DNA from 3 places in the Affinirhizobium capsici genome. Region 2 is predicted to be linked to each of the others. Evidence: predicted binding sites of a transcription regulator. Region 2 holds the regulator's gene; each other region holds the start of a gene.
What was found. Region 2 encodes LexA, which represses DNA repair genes until DNA is damaged. Its sites were predicted from a motif close to TGTTCNNNNTGTGTTCNG; they were not measured.
Positions count from the first base shown of each region.

Region 1 (7,738 bases), on a different contig from region 2:
GTCATTGACCGCGGCTCTTCTCAAACCTTTTCAACGAAACCATCCAGAACGCGCTTCTCTCCAGCTTTATCAAAGTTGATGGTGAGTTTGTTGCCCTCGATGGCAGCTATGTTGCCATTGCCGAACTTGATGTGGAAGACGCGGTCACCCACTGAGAAGCGGGAGGGCGTTGCCGCCACTGATTTCGCCACCAATTCCCCATCGATCGTGCGGCCTTTCGGCCCGCTCTCGCCATAGCCGATGCGCTCGACCGCGTGCCCGGAGCGGCTCCCCCAATTGTCGCGCGTTGCGTCGCTTTTGTTCGCTTGCGCCCGCTTCCAGCCGGGGGTGGAATAGGAGTTGGCGAAGGGATCTGCCTTGTCGAAACGGGATTGGCCGTAACCGCCGCGTCCATAGCCGCCATAGGCTGAATCGCTTTCCGCAACATCCACATGCATGGGCGGCAATTCATCCAGAAACCGCGATGGCATGGTGGATTGCCACAGGCCATGAATACGCCGGTTGGAGACGAACCAGATATGGCAGCGACGCTTGGCGCGGGTAATGCCGACATAAGCGAGGCGGCGCTCCTCTTCCAGGCCGGATCGGCCGCCTTCGTCCAGCGCACGCTGGTGCGGAAATAGGCCTTCTTCCCAGCCGGGCAGGAATACGGTCTCGAACTCAAGGCCCTTGGCGGAATGTAGCGTCATGATGGAGACGGCATCCATATTCTCGTTCTGCTCGGCATCCATGACGAGCGAGACATGCTCCAGGAAGCCGCGCATGCTCTCGAAGGTTTCCATGGAACGAACGAGTTCCTTCAGGTTTTCAAGCCGGCCCGGGGCTTCTGCGGACTTGTCGTTCTTCCACATATCCGTGTAGCCGGATTCCTCCAGAATTTGTTCGGCCAGTTCCACATGCGGTGTGGTTTCCAACAATTCGCTCCAGCGCTTGAAGCTCTGGATTACATCGAACAGCGCCTTGCGCGCCTTTGGTTTCAATTCGTCCGTCTCGATAATGTCAGCGGCAGCTGCCAGCATGGGAATATCGCGGGCGCGGGCATAATCATGCAGTGTGCGGACGGTAGTATCGCCCAAACCGCGCTTTGGCGTGTTGACGATTCGCTCAAACGCCAGGTCATCCGCCGGCTGGCAGGTGAGGCGGAAATAAGCCATGGCATCGCGAATTTCGAGGCGCTCGTAGAAGCGGGGCCCGCCGATAACCCTGTAGTTCAAGCCGAGCGTTACAAACCGATCTTCAAACTCGCGCATCTGGAACGAGGCGCGCACAAGGATCGCCATATCGTTCAGCTTGTGCTGCTTGCGTTGAAGCTGCTCGATCTCTTCGCCCACGGCGCGGGCTTCTTCTTCCGAATCCCAGGCAGCGTGCACGATCACCTTTTCGTCATCGGGATCGGTGCGTTCCGTGAAAAGCGTCTTTCCAAGCCGCCCTTCGTTGTGGGCAATTAGATGCCCCGCTGCACCCAGAATGTGTTCTGTGGAGCGATAGTTGCGCTCAAGGCGGATGACCTTAGCGCCCGGAAAATCCTTTTCGAAGCGCAGGATGTTATCCACTTCCGCGCCGCGCCAGCCATAGATGGACTGGTCGTCATCACCCACACAGCACACATTTTGCGGCACATCCTTCGGCCTCTGGGCCAGAAGCCGCAGCCACATATACTGGGCCGTGTTGGTGTCCTGGTACTCGTCCACCAGAATGTAGCGGAATTTCTGGTGATAATCCTTGAGCAAGTCCGGGTTGCGGCGGAACAGATCGATGGGGTGTAGCAATAGATCGCCGAAATCGCAGGCGTTCAGCGTTTTCAGCCTCGCCTGGTACGCGGCATAAAGCTCGCGGCCCTTACCGTTGCCGAAGGCGCGAGCATCCCCCTCCGGAATATCCTTCGGGGTAAGGCCCTTGTTTTTCCAGCCATCGATCATTCCGGCAAACTGGCGGGCAGGCCAGCGCTTGTCATCCATGCCCTCCGCCTGGATCAATTGCTTGATCAGGCGGATCACGTCATCCGTATCGAGAATGGTGAAATCGCTGCGAAGACCGACAAGCTCCGCATGGCGCCGCAGTATCTTGACGCCGATGGAGTGAAACGTGCCTAGCCACGGCATGCCTTCCACAGCGCCACCCACCAGCACGCCAATGCGCTCTTTCATCTCGCGCGCGGCTTTGTTGGTGAATGTCACAGCAAGGATCTGGCTAGGAAAGGCGCGGCCGGTCGCTAGAATATGCGCGATGCGGGTCGTCAGAACGCGGGTCTTGCCGGTGCCAGCACCAGCCAGAACGAGAACCGGTCCATCAGCGGATTCCACGGCTTCGCGCTGTTCAGGGTTGAGACCCGATAGATAATCCGGCGCACGGTTTTGATCACGCGCGGCCATGGCGCGTGCGGCAATGCCAAGGCCACCTGCTGGCGCTGCAGCAGCAGGGGCAGCTGCATTTTTGCGGCGCGGTGCATTCTCCGGTTCTTCATCGAAGAACGGAATGTCATCGAAACTGTTTGTCATCAGGCCAATCTAATGATTCCGAATAAAGAAGGCCATAGGCTATGTTCTGGTTTTATTCCAGTTCCAAGAGGAAGTGTTATCGAAAGGAGAGGGTGATGTGATTGCCATCACGCGGCCGTGATTAGGATTCACGTTACAATTTCGCAAGGTTCGTAATCCGGCGTTGTCTGACAAGGCGTAAATAAGGATACTTGCAAACTTGCGATATCCCTCAACCGGAGTGTCTGAATGCGCATCTGGAAGCAATTGCTCCTCAGTTCTGTCGTGCTGTTCTTAGGTCTATGCCTATGGATTTTCATCAGTCCCGATGCAGCACGCACACTGGTCAGCATGGGTGCGCCGGAAGGAGCAGTTGCTCTGATCCAGCCGAAGGTTCGCGATGAAGCGAAAGCGCAGGCTTCCACTCCATCGGGCCAGCAAGGCCAAGCGCGACGCAGTGGCGGGCAGGGCGGCCCACGGGCGACGCTTGTTGCGGTGAGGCCGGTGGAGAGCGGCACAGTCAATGATCGGCTGAGTGCCATCGGCAGCGGGGAAGCGATCCAGTCGGTGGTGGTCATGCCGCAGGCCACTGGCACGGTGGATGAGATCCTCGTCAAATCCGGGCAGAAGGTGAAGAAGGGGGATGTGCTGGCGCGGCTCGATAACGATGAGCAGTTGATCGAGCGGGATAAGGCACAGGTTTCGCTTCGTAGCGCCCAGGAGAAATCGAGTTCCTACAAGAACCTGCAAAGCGTAGCGCGTCTTGATGTGCTGGACGCGCAGATTGCGGAGGAATCCGCCAAGCTTGCCGTGAGCACTGCGGAGTTGAACCTCAAGCGTCGCAACATCCTCGCCCCCATTGATGGCATTACTGGCATTGTGGCGGTGAACGTGGGCGATAACGTCACCACCCAGACGAGTGTTGTAACGCTCGATGATCGTTCGGAAATTCTCGTCGATTTCTATGCCCCGGAGCGGTTCGTCACGCTGGTGGAGCCAGGCGCTGAGGTGGAGGCAACCTCCATGAGTCGCCCTGGACAGGTATTCAAGGGTAAGGTGGATTCCATCGACAACCGCGTGGATGCGGCAAGCCGCACTTTCCGCATTCGCGCCCGGATCGATAACCCGACTGATCTTTTGCGCGCGGGGATGTCGTTTCAGGTCGCCATGCGTTTCGGGGGCGATCATTATCCGGCAGTCGATCCACTCTCCGTGCAGTGGGATGCGGAAGGCGCTTATGTCTGGCGAATTCGGGAGGGCAAGTCTGAGAAGGTGCGCGTTAGCGTGATCCAGCGAAACCCGGATGCCGTTCTCGTTCAGGCAGAGCTTCAGGCTGGAGACAAGATCGTGACGGAAGGCCTGCAACGTGTGCGGGAAGGTCAGGCTGTGCGCATTCAAGGCGAGCCGGAGCGCGTGGCGGAGGCTGAAACCCGATGAGCGAGACTGATAATCACGAGGCCGGAGCGCATAGCGCGAAATCCACCTTCACCGCTCTCTTCGTGCGCCGCCCCATTCTGGCAGCCGTCATCAACACGTTGATCGTGGTTGCGGGTCTGGCAGCTTTTGTTGGCGTTGAAGTGCGCGAATTGCCGGATGTGGACCAGCCGGTCATAACCGTTCGCACGGATTATGAAGGCGCCTCGCCGCAGACAGTCGATCAGGAGCTCACACAGGTTATCGAAGGTGCCGTAGCGCGTGTCAGCGGTCTCAAGGCGCTTTCGTCGGAATCGCAATTTGGCGCCAGCCGCGTCACCATGGAATTTAGCGATACTGCTGATCTTGCCGTCGCTGCCAATGATGTACGCGATGCCATTGGCCGCGTAGCCAATCAGCTGCCGGACAATGCAGACGAGCCGCGCATCGTCAAGGCGGACTCCGATTCGCAGCCCATCATGCGCCTGGCCGTCACGTCCTCCAATCTTTCGATGGAAGACCTGACGCTCCTGGTGGACAATGAGATCATTGATCGTATTGCCGCTGTGGATGGCGTTGCAGACGTTGAAATGTACGGCGATCAGGAAAAGATCTTCCGTGTCGATCTTAATCAGGCAGCTCTTGCCAGCCGCGGGCTGACGGTCGCCGATGTGTCGAATGCTTTGGCCAGTGCAGCACTTGATGTGCCAGCCGGTTCGCTCACCAGCCGCACACAGGATATTGTGGTGCGTGCAACGGCCAATCTGGAAACACCGCAGGATTTCGAGAATGTCCTGATCAAGGATAATATCCGTCTTCGCGATGTGGCTAATGTCAATCTCGGTGCCGATGATGGCACCACCACGCTTCGGTCTAATGGCGTGCAGGGCGTTGGTCTTGGTGTCATCCGTCAGGCGCAATCCAACACCTTGAACATCTCAACCGGTGTTGCGGCAGCGGTTGGAGAATTGCAGAAGGCATTGCCGGAAGGCACCCGCATTGTCATTACCTCCGATGATGCCGTCTTCATTCGCGGTGCTCTGCATGAGGTGGAGCTGGCGCTTGGGCTTTCGGCGCTCATTGTGGTGATTGTTCTCTACCTCTTCCTGCGGGACTGGCGAGCAACCCTTATTCCAGCACTCACCATGCCGGTGGCGCTGATCGGCACGTTGACGGCAATTTATCTCGTCGGCTTTTCCATCAATATTCTTACCCTTCTTGCTATCGTTCTGGCCACGGGCCTCGTGGTGGATGATGCCATCGTGGTGTTGGAAAACATCGTGCGCCGCCGAACGGAAGGCATGGGTCCGCGTGCTGCTGCCATCCTTGGCACACAAGAGGTCTTCTTTGCCGTGCTGGCAACGACAGCCACGCTTGCGGCGGTGTTCATCCCACTCTCATTCCTGCCGGGACAATTGGGCGGCCTCTTCCGCGAATTCGGCTTTGTGCTGGCGTTTGCCGTTGCACTTTCCTCCATCACTGCCCTTACGCTCTGTCCCATGCTGGCTTCTCGGATGCTGACCAAGCCAATGACCGAGCCCAAAGGCATGTTGCAGAACTTCGGTAACCTGTTCGCCAGCACTTATGAGCGGATGCTGCGCTTTTCATTGAATGCGCCGGTTATCGTCATTGCAATTGCGCTGTTTTTCGGCGCTGCGGCCTATGTCGCCTTTGGCCTTGTGAAAAGTGAGCTGACGCCGATGGAGGATCGTTCGCTCGTTTCCATGCGGCTCAATACATCCCAAGGAGTAAGCCTCGAATACACGCAAGACCAGCTTCGCCGGGTGGAGGAGAACCTTCAGCCGCTGGTGGATTCGGGTGAGATCCGCAACATCTTCTCTATTTCCGGCATGGGCAATTCCACCAATAACGGCTTCATGGTCATGACACTCGCGCCCTGGGACGAGAGGACCCGAACGCAAAACGAAATAGTTGCCGATATCAATGCCGCAGCCGCCAAGGTGCCCGCGGTTCGCGGCTTTGCTATCCAATCCAACAGTCTGCGTATTCGCGGCGCGGGCAACGGTCTTCAATTTGCGCTCGTTGGCAACGAGCATACAAAGCTTACCGATGCCGCTATCAAGCTCGTTCAGGCCATGGAAAAGAGCCCGAGCTTCCAGACCCCGCGCCTTGATAATGAGCCGACGCAAGCGCAGTTATCCGTTTCCATCAACCGCGAACGCGCATCCGATCTAGGTATTGATATTACCGGCCTTTCCACCGCCATGCAGGCGCTTTTGGAAGGACGTTCTATCGTAGACGTGTTTGTGGACGGCGAAGCGCTGCCGGTTAAACTCTCGTCCTCGACGCAGCCTATTGATGACCCAACTGATCTGGAAAACATCTTCCTGCGAACAGGCGATGGCAAGATCGTGCCGATGTCAACGGTTGCCTCGCTGAAGGAGGGAGCCGTTGCGCCTCGCCTGAACCGTGAACAGCAACTAGCGTCTGTTTCCATTTCCGCAGCCTTGGGTGATGGGGTGGCGTTGGGTGAGGCTTTAAGCCAAGTGCAAGAGCTGGCCCAACCTCTACTGCCGCCGGGTTCGAGGCTGATGCCGCTGGCGGAAGCCAAGACATTGGGCGAGAACTCCAGCGGCATGGCCATCACCTTCGGTTTTGCCATCGCCATCATTTTCCTCGTGCTGGCGGCGCAATTCGAAAGCGTTCTCTCTTCGATCATCATCATGACCACGGTGCCGCTAGGGCTTGCCTGTGCCGTCTTCGCACTGGTGCTGACCGGCTCGTCGCTGAACGTCTATAGCCAGATTGGTCTTGTTCTGCTTGTGGGCGTCATGGCGAAGAACGGTATTCTGATCGTGGAGTTTGCCAATCAATTGCGAGATCAAGGTTATGCGGTGCGCGAGGCGATTGAAAAGGCATGCAAGCTGCGTCTTCGCCCGGTGATGATGACGATGATTGCGACGATCCTGGGCGGTGTGCCGCTGGTGTTGGCACAAGGTGCCGGTGCCGAAGCGCGTATCGCTCTCGGCTGGGTCATTGTCGGTGGTCTTGGGCTCGCAACGCTGGTGACGCTGTTCATCACGCCGCTTGCTTATCTGTTGCTGGCGCGCTTTGCCAAACCGCATGCGCATGAGGAGCAGAGGCTGCACGATGAACTGGTCACAGCCACCAAGCCCGCCGCCAACCAAGAGACGAAACCCTTGCTGGCGGCGGAGTGAAGGTGCAGAGGCTAGCTTGCGCTTGATGCAATTCCTGGATTGGCTTTCTTGAAATTGAAGGCCTCCTGGTTCTTGCGAGCCGCATCAGAGAAGTCTGCGCTGGCCTTCAAGGGTTCTATCTCTTCCGGCGTAAATTTCTGGAAGAGCAGAACCTGATATGTCAGGCGGGTGCCTTCGTTTTTATCGGCCCAGGCAGGCAGGTTGGCGTTGCCAGCTTTGCTCTCCCGATCCTTTTGATCAAGAGCGACAGCCAGTTTCATCATGCCGCCAAGCGGAATGGGAATGCCATTTATAGCAAGGTCGGGCACGAAGTTGGCCGGATGTATGCCGCCGCCTTTAATGCTGTTATTGGCAAGTATGCTGTGGCAGCGCGTGTAGGGCGATGTTTCCTTGTTTTGCGCTGTTCGCTTCTTGTCCAGCTGCACGATGAGTTTGCAATTGGCGACGGCGGATGCCGTTTCCAGCCGTTCGTATTCAGCCTTCTTCAGCGCTTCTGGTGAGTTTGGTGCAGGTGCCGTCTGGCAACCGGAGATGATCGCGATCACGCTGAAAATGGTGCCGAGCTTGCTAACGTTCATGGAAATATCCTGAAGCTTAAGACTACGTGTCTTCTGCGGTAAATGGTGTGGCGGTATGTAGAAATATGCTTCAAGACAGCAGACTGCTGCC
Region 1 covers NZ_CDRNXD010000004.1:1,429,023-1,436,760, reverse strand. Annotated here, with positions in the region: gene AC0JZ1_RS10330 (amidohydrolase) at 1-5, opposite strand, end outside; gene AC0JZ1_RS10325 (ATP-dependent helicase) at 21-2,498, opposite strand; gene AC0JZ1_RS10320 (efflux RND transporter periplasmic adaptor subunit) at 2,727-3,914, shown strand; gene AC0JZ1_RS10315 (efflux RND transporter permease subunit) at 3,911-7,069, shown strand; gene AC0JZ1_RS10310 (hypothetical protein) at 7,081-7,647, opposite strand.
Region 1: the regulator LexA is predicted to act here: its motif matches at 2,541-2,558, upstream of AC0JZ1_RS10325 (ATP-dependent helicase).

Region 2 (7,738 bases):
GTGCGTTACGCGATAATCGAAATCCTTCTTCTGGGCAGCTGTTGGCAGTTCACCGTAGAGAAGCAGATAGCAAGTTTCCAGAAAATCGCCATGTTCTGCAAGCTGCTCGATCGGGTAGCCGCGGTGCAGCAGAACACCTTCGTCACCATCGATGAAAGTGATCTTTGACTCGCAGGAGGCCGTGGAGGTGAAGCCGGGGTCGTATGTGAAGGCTCCGGTGTTCTTGTAGAGCGCGCCAATGTCGATAACATCCGGCCCGATAGTGCCCTTTCGCACAGGAAGATCGACTTTGCTCTCTCCCAATCCAAGGTGTGCGTTCGTGTCCGTCATACTGATCCTCCGATAGGCGGAATGGCGCAGGACGCGCCAGAAAAAACAGAAGCGTTGAAATTAGCTATATGATCTAACGCGCCGTGCCAAGCGTTCCAGACCATGTTTTGTGCGCCGCGAAAGCGAGATGTATCTGCGGGATGAGGATACAGTAAAGACGGCCCGCGCAGATTGTGTTGGATTAAATCGATCCAATATACGAAAGTGTAGGAACCAGCTTTGTCAATGCGTTGACCAATGCACCCTTGCTGTGCAAATCCTCCTTCCAAGACCTTGATCGGCGGGCGGGGGCAAGTTCCGATTGGCACCACCGGCACATGAATCCTTTTGGCAGAATGCTGAAACAGGCCCGCCCAGCGCAACTGATTGGCTGCCAGCAGCGCGACGTGGATCGGGCTCGCCTTTCATGTCGTTTCAGGAGCCCGAATCTCAGAAAGTTGATCAGCTTGCAGAGGTAAAATGCGCCAGTCGGTCTTCTCGCTGGATGCAGCAGGAGGCTGAGAACGGTCTCCTCTTCCTTTTGATTCCAGTCGCGCTCGGAATGGGTGCCATCATCTGGTTCTCTGTCGATAACCGGCCAAGCTACAGCCTTCTCCTCAGCGCCTTGCCGTTTCTGGCGGCAGGCCTTTATTTTCGCCAACGCATCCAAACTTGGGTCTCAGCCTTCGCGTTCCTTATCGGGATTGGTATCTTGGGAATGGTGAGCGCAGCCTGGGAAGAATGTCGCCTTGCAACGGTTATCCTAGACAGTGCCGTCACTACGACGGTGGAAGGCGTAGTGGAAAGACGTGAAGCGGTTGGAGAGAACCGCTGGCGTTACGTTCTGGCAGTGCGCGCAACTAGCCGACCGAAGCTAGGACGCGCACCAACGCGCTTAACACTTACGGTTCGTGGCGCGGCTAAACCGTTTCGCATGGGAGACATTCTTAAAGGAAGAGCAAGGTTATCTCCACCATCCGGCCCTGCTTTGGGAGGACTGAGTGATTTTGCCTTTTCCTCCTATTTTGAAGGCATTGGCGCCAGCGGCTTCTTTTATGGCGTACCAGAAAAGCTTGGCGAGTCTGTCGACGCTCCGGCTCAGGTTGGCTGGCTTAACCTGCTCTATGATTTCCGCAGTCATGTGGGGGATCGCATCCGTAGCCTTGTGCCCGGAGATAAAGGCGCCTTCGCCGCAGCCATCATTACCGATGAGCGGCGAGCTATTTCAGCCCCCGTTCTTGAGGCTTTGCGTGAGGCTGGACTTGCCCACATTGTAGCGATTTCAGGCCTGAACATGGCTCTTGCAGCGGGCATATTTTTTGTGGGTGCCCGTTCCCTGCTGGTTCTGATACCCGGCGCTTCTCAACGGGTTTCGGTGAAAAAGCTGGCGGCTTCTGGCGCTATCGTTATGGTTACCGCCTACTATCTCATATCCGGCTTCGGTGTATCTGCAGAACGCGCGTACATCATGATGGTGGTTATGTTGACAGCTGTTCTGTTCGATCGCCCATCAATCAGCCTCCACAATATAGCCTTGGCAGCGACGCTCATACTTCTGCTCCACCCGTCCAGCATTATGGGTGCGAGTTTCCAGATGTCGTTCGGCGCAACCGCAGCTCTGGTTGCCGGATACAACATCTGGTCAAAACGCAGGCAGGCGCAGGATGGGCTGAGCGCCAATGGCCCCGTTGCTATCGCAGTCTCTTCCATTGCGGCCATCATAGGGGGCACAATCATGACCTCCCTGATTGGAAGTCTCTCGACAGCCATTTTTTCGATTGCCCATTTTAACCAGCTGAGCGGCTATGGCCTAGTTGCCAACCTCGCGACAATGCCATTCATTTCGGCCGTTGTTATGCCAGCTGGATTGCTGGGCATGTTGGCCATGCCCTTTGGGCTTGAAGCGCCTTTCTTTGTTGTAATGGGTTGGGGACTTGAGATCGTCATCAAGGTGGCAACGTTTGTTGCTTCTTGGGAAGGTGGCATAAGCACGGGCAGGGCGCCGCCTTATTTTCTGGCAATGACGTCCCTTGGGTTGGTCCTCGTTATTTGCCTGAGATCGCCACTGCGTTTTGCCGGTGTGTTCCTCCTCGCTAGCGGGATGCTTATCATGCTCTCAGGTATCGGTCGCAATGATCCAGACATGGTTATTGCGGAAGATGGAGAGACGCTGTTGATCCACCGCAAATCCAGTTCCTTCACAAATGAATCAAAATCATCGGGATTTCTGTTCGATAGATGGCGCAACAGCTTGAAGTTGGGCGAGATATTGCCCTCGGCTCGACGTCCCATCGATTTGGAAGTGGACAACGCCATGGAGAGGGCTGAACACGACAAGACGGAAGACACAGCTCCATCAGTGCCACTCGGTAAAACTACGCGACTGCGCTTAACTGAGGAGCAGATCAAAGCGGTCGACAGTGCCGTTCGAAGTGGTCTAAAGGCGATACCGAATGACCAATTCGTTTGCCTTCCCAAATTGCTGTGCCTAACGCAGACAATGGAAGGAGCAAAGATTGCTTTGGTTCAAGATACCCGCTTCTTGGGCTATGCCTGCGATCGTGTCAATTTGGTCATCGCCGCCCGAGCGCCATTCACCAAATGTCGATCAGGCGTCCTCCTAGTGACCACAGCCATTTTGCGAAGAACAGGAACCATCGAGATCCTGTTCAATGGGCAGGCCAATCCTAAGAGCTGGACCTATTCCCCGGCATTCACATCAACGGCAAGAGCATGGGAACTTCACCGCTCCTATGACTGGCGTTCACAGACATATGCCGCAACCGACGACGCAAATTTGGTTCAAACGTGGCTTAGTGGTAGCGGCGGATGAGACCAACCAGACGCCCCTGAACCTTCACCCGTTCTGGAGGGAAAATTCGTGTCTCATAAGCGGGATTCGCTGCTTCGAGTGCAATCGATGCACCCTTGCGTCGGAAACGCTTCAACGTCGCCTCTTCGTCATCCACGAGGGCAACGACAATATCGCCAGGGCTGGCCGTGCTGCCATTGCGGATAATAACCGTATCGCCGTCTAAAATGCCGGCTTCGATCATTGAGTCCCCTCTCACCTCCAAGGCGTAATGTTCTCCCGGTCCAAGCATTTCCATCGGGACGCTGATGGCGTGGGTGTTATTCTGGATCGCCGAAATGGGAACACCCGCCGCGATTCGACCCATTACAGGTATAGAAGCTGAATTGCTCTCATCCGCAGCAGCCTTAACTGGTTGAGGGGTTGCTGGAGCGGGTGGCGCTTTACCTAGAGACCCTTCAATAACGCTAGGAGAAAAGCCTCTTTTGGGGGCCGCACCTGCGCCGAAAGGTTCCGGAAGTTTGATCACTTCCAATGCGCGTGCACGATTCGGTAACCGGCGGATAAATCCACGTTCTTCCAAAGCGGTAATCAGGCGATGTATCCCCGACTTGGAGGCAAGCTCAAGCGCATCCTTCATCTCATCGAAAGAGGGCGGAACACCAGATTCCTTCATGCGAGCGTGAATAAAAAGAAGCAGTTCTTGCTGTTTGCGTGTAAGCATATCCGGCAACCCCATCGGGAAACAAATCCAGAACGGACCCTATATGTTCCAGTTGTGTTCTGCAAGGGCAACTTCGTGCACTTGTATGGAGTGACTCAAGACTCCAAAGTCGACGGACCAGCAAAGCATGGAAAAGAATGATGCGTAACCTCGACCATCTAGTTCTACCTGTTCCGTCACTTACGGCGGCAAGTCGTTTCCTTGGGCGTTTAGGCTTTAATGTCGCGGCTGAAGGTCATCATCCGTTCGGCACATCAAATGCGTGCGTGTTCTTTCCGAACGGCACGTATCTAGAACCTCTTGCAATGAGGGACGAGGGTCTTGCCAGGGCGGCTGCGAATGAGGGGAATGTGTTCACACAACGGCACCTGGAGCAAGGTAGACTTGGCAAGAAGGTAGGCTTGTCTGCATTTGTCCTGGCATCCGATGATGCAGTGGCAGATCATGCCTATTTTGAGCGGCAGCAGTTATCCGCAGGCTCGATGCTAACATTTTCGCGCGAGGCAAAATCTGCCGACGGCAACGCTGTGACCGCAACCTTTAAATTGGCCTTTGCCGACCTGCGTTCTGCCGATCTGTTTGCCTTCACCTGTCAACGAATCAATTCAACGTTGCCTGGCGGCGCGCTTCTTGAGCATCCAAACGGCGCGCTGGGCGTGGCCGAGGTTGTGCTTACAGCTTCTGACTCTGCGGAGGCGTCAGGTCGGATTGAAACCGTCTTGCAGAAGGAACCTGAAGCACAGGAAACCGATATCACGTTTAGGTTGGGGAACAGCTTAATTCGCATTGTGCGCGAGACTTCAGATTACTCCATCTCAAACCAAGATCGATCTTTTCGCGACCTGACGGCCTTGGGGTTTGTCATTGCGGTGAAGAGTCTGACGTCTATCAAAGGCATTCTCACAGCAACCAATGTGTCTTTCGAAAGGAAGGCCGACAGGCTGATTGTCCATTCGCAGCCTGAATTTCCGACAGTCTTGGGCATTGTCGAGCGATCCGACTCGCCTTGATTCTCTCGTGGAGCAATGAAGTTGATCAAGAAGCATGAAGCTAAAGAGCCAGATAGCAATGAAGCGCATCAGCGGCTTTTACGGCTCAATCAACTCCTACTTAACTGTGATAGCGCCACCTTTGCACTGGATGCTTGGTGTACGGAATACGGATCGCAAACGAGTGGGGTCTATGCCGAGCGTTTGGCTGATGAAACGGAAGTCATCGATTCGCAGGTGATAGCCCTTCTTGAGGTGTCTGAGGGCGAGGCACTTGCTTATCGCAGGGTGTATCTGATGTGGGGTGGTGTTGTCCTTGCGGAAGCTGAGAATTGGTACCGCCTCCAAATTTTAAGCAGCACCATGAAGAAGCGTCTTGAGCATACTTCGATTGCATTTGGACGTGCTGTTGAGTCCTTAAATTTTCGCAGAAAACTTCTATCTGCAGAACTGCTCTGGCCTTGTGGTGAAAGCCCTTTGCCGAAAAATGTTCTTCGCCATTCCGCCGTTCTGGAAACTGGGGCAGGCGTTCCCTTCAGCCTTGTCAAGGAGACATACTGCAAGTCTGTTCTCTTCATTTGAGACCCTTGCTAGGCCGTTTGGTGGCTCCCTTGGTGACATCAGCAAACGTCCCTGTTATGGACAAACCGCTTTAGGGCGGCAGTTGCCCGCTAACAAGGAGGGGTTCGATGAGCGTTCACGCCAATGCAAATGTAATAGTGGGCGAGGGTGCTTCTCAGGTTGTATTCGGCAACGATAAGCGCCTCTCGTTGATTTGCGGCCCATGCCAAATGGAAAGCCGCGAACATGCTTTCATGATGGCAGGTGCGATTAAGGACATTTGCGATAAGCTGAACATCGGCCTTGTTTACAAATCATCTTTCGACAAGGCCAACCGCACTTCGCTTTCTGGCAAGCGCGGTATCGGCCTTGATATGGCAATGGAGATTTTCGCCGATCTGAAAAAGGAATTCGGCTTTCCAGTGTTGACTGATATCCACACGGAAGAACAATGTGCGCTTGTCGCTGAAACTGTCGATGTTCTGCAAATCCCAGCGTTCCTTTGCCGACAGACGGATCTTCTCGTTGCAGCCGCCAAAACAGGCCGCGCAATCAACGTGAAGAAGGGCCAATTTCTGGCACCATGGGATATGAAAAACGTCCAGGCCAAATTTACGGAAAGCGGAAATCCGAATGTGATGCTGTGTGAACGCGGCGCATCGTTCGGCTACAATACACTCGTTTCCGATATGCGCTCATTGCCGATCATGGCGTCGCTTGGGTCTCCGGTTATCTTTGATGCTACCCATTCCGTTCAACAACCGGGCGGGCAGGGCGGTTCCAGCGGTGGCCAGCGGGAATTCGTGGAAACTTTGGCGCGCGCTGCAGTGGCGGTTGGCGTTGCAGGTGTATTCATTGAAACTCATGAAGATCCGGACAATGCGCCATCTGATGGCCCGAATATGGTGAAGCTTGAAAACCTGCCTCGGTTGCTTGAAACGCTGCTGGCATTCGATGCTGTTGCAAAGCAGGGTTCAAGATGAAGATGCGGCGGGACCTGTCATGTTCCCGCCATTGTATTTTGCGTTTCTTTTAGTAAGACAATCCCATACATTTCCTTCCCACCACGTAACAGGATAGGCTCATGACAGCTATTACCGACATCATCGCGCGCGAAATTCTTGACAGTCGCGGCAACCCGACGGTCGAGGTGGACGTGCACCTGGAAGATGGCAGCATGGGTCGTGCAGCCGTGCCGTCTGGTGCTTCCACCGGCGCGCACGAAGCCGTAGAACTGCGTGATGGCGGCAAGCGCTACCTCGGTAAGGGCGTTGAAAAGGCGGTCGACGCCGTCAATGGCGAAATCTTCGACGCTCTTGGCGGTCACGATGCTGAAAACCAGATCCTGATCGACAACCTCATGTGTGAGCTAGACGGTACGCCGAACAAGTCTCGCCTTGGTGCAAACGCGATCCTTGGCGTTTCTCTTGCTGTTGCAAAAGCTGCCGCCGAAGCTTCCGGTCTACCGCTTTTCCGCTACGTTGGCGGCCCGAATGCGCGCCTACTGCCAGTACCGATGATGAATATCATCAATGGTGGCGCGCACGCCGATAACCCGATCGACTTCCAGGAATTCATGATCATGCCGGTGGGTGCTGAAAACATCCGAGAAGCCGTTCGCATGGGTTCGGAAGTCTTCCACGTTCTCAAGAAAGAACTGGCGGCTCAGGGTCACAACACGAATGTCGGCGATGAGGGCGGCTTTGCTCCAGGCCTCGAAAGTGCTCCTGCTGCACTCGACTTCATCATGAAGTCGATTGAAAAGGCGGGTTACAAGCCGGGCGATGACATGCACATTGCTCTTGATTGCGCATCCACCGAGTTCTTCAAGGACGGCAAGTACGTTCTGGAAGGTGAAGGTCGCACCCTCGAGCCGGAAGCCATGGCCGATTACCTGGCGGAACTTGCAGCCAAATACCCCATCATCTCCATCGAAGACGGCATGGCAGAAGATGACTGGGACGGCTGGAAGGCGCTGACGGACAAGATTGGATCCAAGGTTCAACTCGTTGGAGACGATTTGTTCGTCACGAATTCCGCTCGCTTGCGGGACGGGATCAAGATGGGCGTCGCAAACTCCATTCTGGTCAAGGTCAACCAGATTGGTTCGCTGACCGAGACGCTGGATGCCGTGGAAACCGCGCACAAGGCGCGTTACACAGCTGTTATGTCTCACCGTTCGGGTGAAACGGAAGACTCGACGATTGCGGACCTCGCCGTTGCGACAAATTGCGGACAGATCAAGACAGGTTCTCTCGCTCGTTCTGACCGGCTCGCCAAGTACAACCAGCTGATCCGCATTGAGGAAATGCTGGGGCCGCAGGCCTCCTTCGCAGGTCGTTC
Region 2 covers NZ_CDRNXD010000002.1:489,847-497,584, forward strand. Annotated here, with positions in the region: gene gltA (citrate synthase) at 1-330, opposite strand, end outside; gene AC0JZ1_RS02160 (ComEC/Rec2 family competence protein) at 737-3,142, shown strand; gene lexA (transcriptional repressor LexA) at 3,123-3,845, opposite strand; gene AC0JZ1_RS02170 (VOC family protein) at 3,986-4,855, shown strand; gene AC0JZ1_RS02175 (hypothetical protein) at 4,877-5,416, shown strand; gene kdsA (3-deoxy-8-phosphooctulonate synthase) at 5,524-6,378, shown strand; gene eno (phosphopyruvate hydratase) at 6,480-7,738, shown strand, end outside.

Region 3 (7,738 bases), on a different contig from region 2:
GGAAGCCCTCAAAAACTGAGGATCTAGCGATGGACACCGAACGTCGGTCGCGCGCCACCGAGGCGTTTTTCGGCCGGCGCAAGGGAAAGCCACTGCGGGAACGCCAAGCCGATATGATGGCGACGCGTCTGCCTGAGCTCAAGATCGATCTTGCTCAACCAGCGCCCAAAGCGCTGGTTGACTTGTTTCCAAAGCCAGTGGAAAAAATCCGCCTGGAAATTGGCTTCGGTGGCGGCGAGCACCTCATTCACCGCGCGCAGGAACACCCTGTCACCGGCTTCATCGGTGTCGAGCCCTTCATAAATTCCATGGCAAAGCTGCTGGCGAAGATCGAAGAAGTGAATGCGGAGAATATTCGCCTTTATGACGACGATGCCACGGAGCTTCTGGATTGGCTGCCGGATGGTTCGATCGACCAGATCGATCTTCTCTATCCCGACCCATGGCCGAAGCGCAAACACTGGAAGCGCCGCTTCGTTTCGCAGGCTAACCTCGCACGCTTCCATCGGGTGTTGAAACCCGGCGGCCTGTTTTGCTTCGCCTCGGACATAGACACCTATGTAAACTGGACCTTGCAGCATACGCACCGCCACGGTGGCTTTGCCTGGACAGCGCAGCAGCCTTCCGATTGGCTTCAGCCTTACCCGACGTGGCCAAGCACGCGCTATGAGGCTAAGGCACGTCGTGAAGGCCGCTCTTCCGCTTATTTGACGTTTCAGAGAGTGTAGCCGGTGTAGACCGGCTCGTCCTGGCAACAGATTGCCTCTCAACACCTTGGGCGGGCGCTGTTGTTACCGAAATTGGTGTCGAATGCGAGCTTTAGCTTGAGATTGAGCTTGCGAGGCTGAGCCCAGAAGAGACCGGTAAATGAGCGAATCTATTGATCAATCTAGGAGATATGGTCGCAGATGGCTGCCGTGTGGCGGATGACGTGGCCAAGAAAAAAACTGTTTTATTCTGCCGCCTGACATCACAACCGGGCATAAGCCTCTGAAGCGGGCCTTCATTGACCCGCTTTTAGTCTCAGCCAATTTTAATGCAGGCTGACCGTGCGAAGATCGTCTTCCGCAGCCTTGAAGAACGTGCTGGAGCGATTGTCTGTCAGCAGGATCGGTGTGCCGTCCGCGCCAAACAGAGCCCAGAGGTCAAGCGTTGGATCGATCTCCGGCGCTTCCGGGAAGCAGCGGCTGATATCTTCGAACCGCATCTTGCGGATATAGCCAACTTCGCCAGCACCCAGATGAGCCAGCTCATTTTCAGTAAGTTTCGCCGTTGCCTGCTTGAGGAGCATGAGTGCCTCCGTCTGTTCTGCTGTGGCCGGGACAGCCACGGAGATCAGTCTGAGACGGAAATATTAATTTTTCGCACCATTCTTTCAGGTTCCGGGCGGATCAAATCAACTGCAAGCAGTCCATTGCGCAATCCCGCACCTGAAACCTGCATTCCATCGGCCAAAACAAACATTCGCTGAAACTGCCGCGCTGCAATTCCGCGATAAAGATACTCCCTCTCGCCGGTTTCAACCTGCCGTCCGCGGATAATCAGTTGATTCTCTTCAATGGTGACGTCCAGATCGTCCTCTGAAAATCCGGCGACGGCCAAGGTGATTCGCAAACGCTCCGGCTCTCCGTTAACGGATGGTCGAAGGCGCTCGATGTTATAGGGGGGATAGCCGTCATTCGCCTTGGCGAGACGCTCCAGTGTCTTTTCCATCGTGTCGAAGCCCAACAGCAGCGGGCTGGCGAAAGGTGTCATACGGCTCATGATACAGTCCTTGAAGACAAGCGACCATTTGCGCACCCACAGAACGGCATGCGCGTGTTTACCCTGAACATATGGGGGCGGGAGAGGCGTCCTGCAAGCGCTCCGGCTGGCTGCTGTCAGAGGCTTTTGTCAACCTCGCCACCGAGGGGGATGGATGGTTGAGCGCCCGCCTTCAGGCAAGCAAGCGAACCAGCCACAGCCGCACGCCGCAAGGCATCGGCAAATGAAAGGCCCTTGTCCAGGCTGGCGGCCAAATAGCCACAGAAGGTATCGCCCGCACCTACCGTGTCGACCGGTGTGATCTTCAAGCCTGAGGCTCGCAGCAATTCACCCTCATGCAGGGCAACAACACCGTCTGCACCAAGTGTCACGACGAGCGACTGACCTGTTTCGGCAGCGAGTGCGCGCATGGCCTCGATACGTTCCTCAGTGGAAAGACCGTGGCGACCGATCAGCAGTTCAAATTCGGTTTCGTTCGAGACGAGGATGCTTGCAAGGCGCGACAGGCGGATCGCATCGTCCGTCAGCGGAGCAGTGTTGAAAATCGTGGTGACGCCCTTCGTCCGGGCCGAGGTCATCGCGTTCTCAACAGCTTCAGCTGGCACTTCCATTTGCAGCATCAGCAGATCGCCCGCATTCATCGAGGTTACGGCCTGTTCGGCATCAGGGGCGGAAACCGTGCCATTGGCACCCGGCACCACCGCAATCATGTTCTCGCCATCGCCACCAACCAGAATAAGCGCCGTTCCGGTAGGCTGATCAACCGGCTTAACCGCTTCAAGGAAAACGCCTGCTTGCTTCAAAAGTGCAAGAGCCGGTTCAGCAAAACCATCGCGTCCAACCGCTCCCACCATGCGAACCTGTGCACCCGCACGTTGCGCCGCCAGCGCCTGATTTGCGCCCTTGCCGCCTGCTGCCGTTGAAAAATCCTGTCCGGCGACGGTTTCGCCGGGCTTCGGCAGGCGTGCGGTGGTGGCAATGAGATCCATGTTGATGGAGCCGAAAACGGTAATCATGAAAATTCAGCCTGTTTATGAGAATATCGTGCGCGGACACTGCCCATCCGATCAATCCTCGTCAACCACCCTTAACTTGAGCATGCCGGTGCGGCTCTCCACGCCACGATTTTCCTGTGGGGGGAGGGGCAGTTCCGCCTGCCGCTCGCTTTCCAGATCAAGTGCCGAGATGCGCCCGCCACGCTTTTGCAGTTTGTCGGAGGAGGTGAGGATCTGCTCCACATCCTTCTGTGCTGCGGCAAAATGCGATTGCAGCTTGCGTGTGCGCTCATCCAGGCGCCCGAGATCTTCCATGAGAAACGCAAGCTCCCCTTGGATCAGGTGAGCCTGTTCCCGCATACGCTGGTCCTTTAGCACGGCTTGAATGACCTGTATGGACAGCATCAGCAGCGATGGAGACACGATGACTATGCGGGAGCGCTGCGCCTTGGCGATGCAGCCTTCGAAGTGTTCGTGGATTTCGGCAAAGATCGATTCGGATGGCACAAACAGAAATGCAGTATCCTGCGTTTCCCCTGATAGGAGATATTTATCGGCAATATCACCAATGTGCTTTTCCAGGTCGCGGCGGAATTGTTGCCCGGCAATGCGCTTCAAATCCGCTTGTGGTGCATCTCGGAAAGAGTGCCAGGCTTCCAAGGGAAACTTTGCATCCACCACCAATGGCGGTGCATCATTTGGCATATTGATCAGGCAATCCGGGCGCATGCCATTGGAGAGAGTGGCCTGAAAGCGGTAGCTGCCTTTGGGCAGCGCATCGGCGATGATGGTTTCCATTCGTCCCTGCCCGAAAGCGCCGCGCGTCTGCTTGTTGGACAAAATGGCCTGAAGACCCACCACATCCTTGGCAAGTGACTGGATGTTGTTCTGGGCCGCATCGATTACCGCGAGCCGTTCCTGCAACACCCGAAGATTGTCGTGGGTGCTCTTGGTCTGTTCGGCAATGCTGCTGCCAAGGCGATGCGCCATGCCATCCAGTCTTTGGTTGACGCCGCGATTGAGTTCCGACTGCCGCGCCGCAAGCGCCTCGGTCATGGCAGAAACGCGGCCCTGCATTTCCACCTGGGCTCGCATCAGTTCCGCAAAGCGCTGGTCCATCTCGTCGCTTCCGCTTTGGCCTCGGCGCAAAAACAGCCAGGCAAAAACGAGCCCCACGGCCAGACCGAGGCTGAGAAGAATAAAGCCGTCGCCCGCAAGCAGGCCTATAAGCCGGTCGAAAAATGAAGCGCTCTGGTTTTGCATGCCCGCAGACTAGAGAAACTCGCAGGCCTTGGGAAGATCAAAACAAGAACAAACGACGATTTCTGCCGGTTTGGCGCTTTACCGGATGTTCCCTATCGCAAAAAGATCAGTTATGGGGATGCGCATGACCATCAAGCCTCTCATCATTCTCCCGGACCCCCTTCTGCGTCAGGTATCGCAGCCCATCGAGCAGGTGGATTCCGATGTTTTGAAGCTCGCCGATGACATGCTGGAAACCATGTACGATGCACCCGGCATCGGCCTGGCTGGCATCCAGATCGGCGTTGCACGCCGTATTCTCGTGGTGGATGTATCGAAGGAAGGGGATGAGAAAAACCCGCTCGTCATCATCAATCCGGAGATTGTTGCCTCCACTGATGCACGCTCGGTTTATGAGGAAGGCTGCCTGTCCATTCCTGAATATTATGCTGAGGTTGAACGCCCGGCCGGCGTCACCGTCAAGCATATTGGCCGCGACGGCAAGGAACATCTCCTGGAAGCAGACGGGCTGCTTGCGACCTGCCTCCAGCATGAAATCGATCATTTGAATGGCGTCCTCTTCATCGATTACATTTCGCGCTTGAAACGTGAGATGGTCATCAAGAGGTTCACCAAGGCAGCGCGCAGCAAGATCTGATTGAAATGAGCGCGCATCGCGTGCTGCGCATTCGTGCCTGCGCATGAAGGAGTTCGCGCCATGGCGCTTCGAGTAATTTTCATGGGAACGCCGGATTTTTCCGTTGCCACGCTAAAAGCGCTGGCCGAAGCGGGCCATGACATTGTAGCGGTCTATACCCAACCGCCAAGGCCCGGCGGTCGCCGCGGGCTGGACCTGCAGAAATCTCCCGTGCATCAGGCCGCTGAAGCGCTGGGCATTCCGGTTCTCACGCCTCTCAATTTCAAGCAAGCAGAAGATCGCCAGCGCTTTCGCGAATTCGGTGCGGATGTTGCTGTTGTTGTGGCCTATGGGCTGTTGCTGCCGGTCGATGTTCTGGAAGGCACGGGGCTTGGCGCTTATAATGGCCATGCCTCGCTTCTGCCGCGCTGGCGAGGGGCCGCCCCCATTCAACGTGCCATCATGGCTGGAGATGCCAAAACCGGCATGATGGTGATGAAAATGGAAAAGGGGCTGGATACAGGGCCCGTTGCCATCACGCGCGAGGTTAGCATCGAACCGGATATGACCGCCGGGGAACTGCATGACGCTCTGATGGCTGTTGGTGCGAGCGCCATGGTTGAGGCTATGGCAAAGCTGGAAGAGGGTAATCTTCCATTGGTTCCACAGGCAGAGGAAGGCGTTCTCTACGCCTCCAAAATCGACAAGGGTGAAACACGCATCGATTTCAGCCGTAGCGCTGCCGAAGTGCACAATCACATTCGCGGTCTTTCCCCCTTTCCTGGTGCCTGGTTCGAAGCTGAACTGAACGGCAAGCCGGAGCGCATCAAGGTGTTGGCGAGCCAAGTGGCGGACGGCGAGGGAGAATCCGGAACCGTACTTGATGCTCAACTGACCATCGCTTGCGGCACAGGTTCTATCCGCCTATTGCGGCTTCAAAAAGCAGGTGGCAAGGCACTGGACGCTTCTGAGTTTCTTCGTGGAACGACCTTTGCCAAAGGCGCGAGGGTCGGCTGATGCCACGCTTCAAAATGACCGTGGAATATGATGGCACGCCCTATGTTGGTTGGCAAAAACAGGAGAATGGCCATTCCGTGCAGGCCGCACTGGAAGGTGCCATTCTCTCGCTAACGCAGGAGACGGTGACGATACGCGGCGCAGGGCGCACGGATTCCGGTGTTCATGCGCTTGGACAAGTCGTCCATGCCGATCTTTCGCGCGAGTGGGCTCCGCACAAACTCCGCAATGCCGTCAATGCGCATTTGATGATGAGAGAGGAGAAGGTCTCCGTGCTGGAGGTCGAGCGCGTATCGGATGATTTCGATGCGCGATTTTCAGCGCTTCGCCGTCATTATCTCTACCGTGTCATCAGCCGTCGCTCACCTTTGGCGGTCGAGGCCAAACGTGCATGGTGGGTGTCTAAGGATCTCGATCACGAGGCCATGCATGCGGCGGCGCAAATGCTTGTCGGCCATCATGATTTTACAACCTTCCGCTCGGTTCATTGTCAGGCAAAAAGCCCCGTCAGAACGCTCGACCGGCTGGATGTCACGCGCACTGGTGAATTGATCGAAATCCGCGCTTCGGCGCAAAGCTTCCTGCATAACCAAATCCGCTCGTTCGCAGGCACGCTTAAGCTTGCTGGTGAAGGAAAGATGTCCCCGGACGATGTTCGAGCAGCTTTGGAAGCGCGCGATCGCGCAGCCTGCGGCCCGGTTGCTCCACCGGACGGTTTGTATTTCATGCAGGTCGATTATCCCTAGGCTGCATCAGCCGGGGTAAACGTCGAGGAACTTCTCCAACGCGTCGGATATGAGCAGTGACGGCACGATCAGCACCATTGTGAGGGCCGTGATCGTCAAGCCGTGCGGCCCGATGACCATGCGGAACACCCGCGAAAGGCTGACGATGAGCGCCACGATGGCAGCAAGCCAGACGAGTGCAATAATGCCCGTGAGGCCGGGTGCGACCACCAGCAGCAGGCTGAGCACGCCGTATAGATAAGAAAACGGTAGCGACATCCAATTGGCGGTAAATACCACAGCCGGAAAATGTTTGCCGAGCCCCATGATCAGCACCAGGAGCCCCGCCAGCACCAGCGGCAAAAGCCAATTCGTGGCCTCCAACATGCCCATGCGCAAAAAGAAGATGCCGCCCAGCTTGTAATCAGGCGGCAGCGTTTCCAGCACCGCCAGTCTCCACCAGATCCAGGAAAAGCCGATGGCTGGCAGGCACCAGACAATAGACCAGAATGAACGCATCATCCCGCGGTCGGAAAAATCCACATAGGCAAGGCCGGTGCGGTCTCCTTTGACCAGCAGCCAAAGGCCGATCAGGTAAAGTCTGACTTCAGTGATGGACGGCAAGCGACATGCTCCGGGAGGAAAGTTGTAGCATTAGGGAATAGTCAATCGCATCGAAGATTCAAGGGCGTGGGCCACCCAAAGTGACGAGATGCCAACGAGAAAGATATAGCCTGCTCGCTTAGCTCCGTGGCCTCCAGCGACCGTCGCCAGGATACGCCATATGAGAAGCAGCAGACTTACAGTGACTGCAAGAAGCAGCGAAATCTGCAACAGCCAGGAAATCACGGTTTGGCCACTCGTGAGCAAAAGCAGCGGGTAGACAAGACCATACACGATGTAAAGTAGTGGAATACTTCCCCAATTGACCATGACAATGATCAATCGCAACAAAGGTCGAAGCCCGAGTGCAAAGCCAAAGACGCAGATGCTGAGGAGCAGGCTGAGCCAGCCGCCGATCTGCATGAAAAGCGATTGAAACAGGAAGGTAATATTTGACCGACCGAGATCCGGGGAAATTGCCAGGTAATTGACGCGCGCAAGGACGGCGTGAATGAGAAATGCTGGCAAGTAATAAACGAAAGCCCAGAACGAGAGTATGACGCCACGATCGGTTATATCGAAAGCCGATAGGCCTCTGGCATCGCCTTTGGCAAGTTGCCAAAGCGCCAACCACTGCGGGCGAATTTTCTCAAGAGGTGGCATTCCCGAACCAACGCTCGATGAACAGGGAATAGATACCTGTAAGGTCTTCTAGATCCTTCACCGCCACCCGCTCATCCACCATGTGCATGGTC
Region 3 covers NZ_CDRNXD010000004.1:2,321,276-2,329,013, reverse strand. Annotated here, with positions in the region: gene metK (methionine adenosyltransferase) at 1-19, shown strand, start outside; gene trmB (tRNA (guanosine(46)-N7)-methyltransferase TrmB) at 30-728, shown strand; partial or broken gene AC0JZ1_RS14535 (hypothetical protein) at 740-970, shown strand; gene AC0JZ1_RS14530 (BQ00720 family protein) at 1,034-1,291, opposite strand; gene AC0JZ1_RS14525 (Hsp20 family protein) at 1,336-1,764, opposite strand; gene AC0JZ1_RS14520 (ribokinase) at 1,881-2,780, opposite strand; gene AC0JZ1_RS14515 (DNA recombination protein RmuC) at 2,832-4,022, opposite strand; gene def (peptide deformylase) at 4,147-4,659, shown strand; gene fmt (methionyl-tRNA formyltransferase) at 4,720-5,655, shown strand; gene truA (tRNA pseudouridine(38-40) synthase TruA) at 5,655-6,401, shown strand; gene AC0JZ1_RS14495 (hypothetical protein) at 6,408-7,004, opposite strand; gene AC0JZ1_RS14490 (hypothetical protein) at 7,035-7,646, opposite strand; gene dapE (succinyl-diaminopimelate desuccinylase) at 7,633-7,738, opposite strand, start outside.
Region 3: the regulator LexA is predicted to act here: its motif matches at 4,056-4,073, upstream of AC0JZ1_RS14515 (DNA recombination protein RmuC).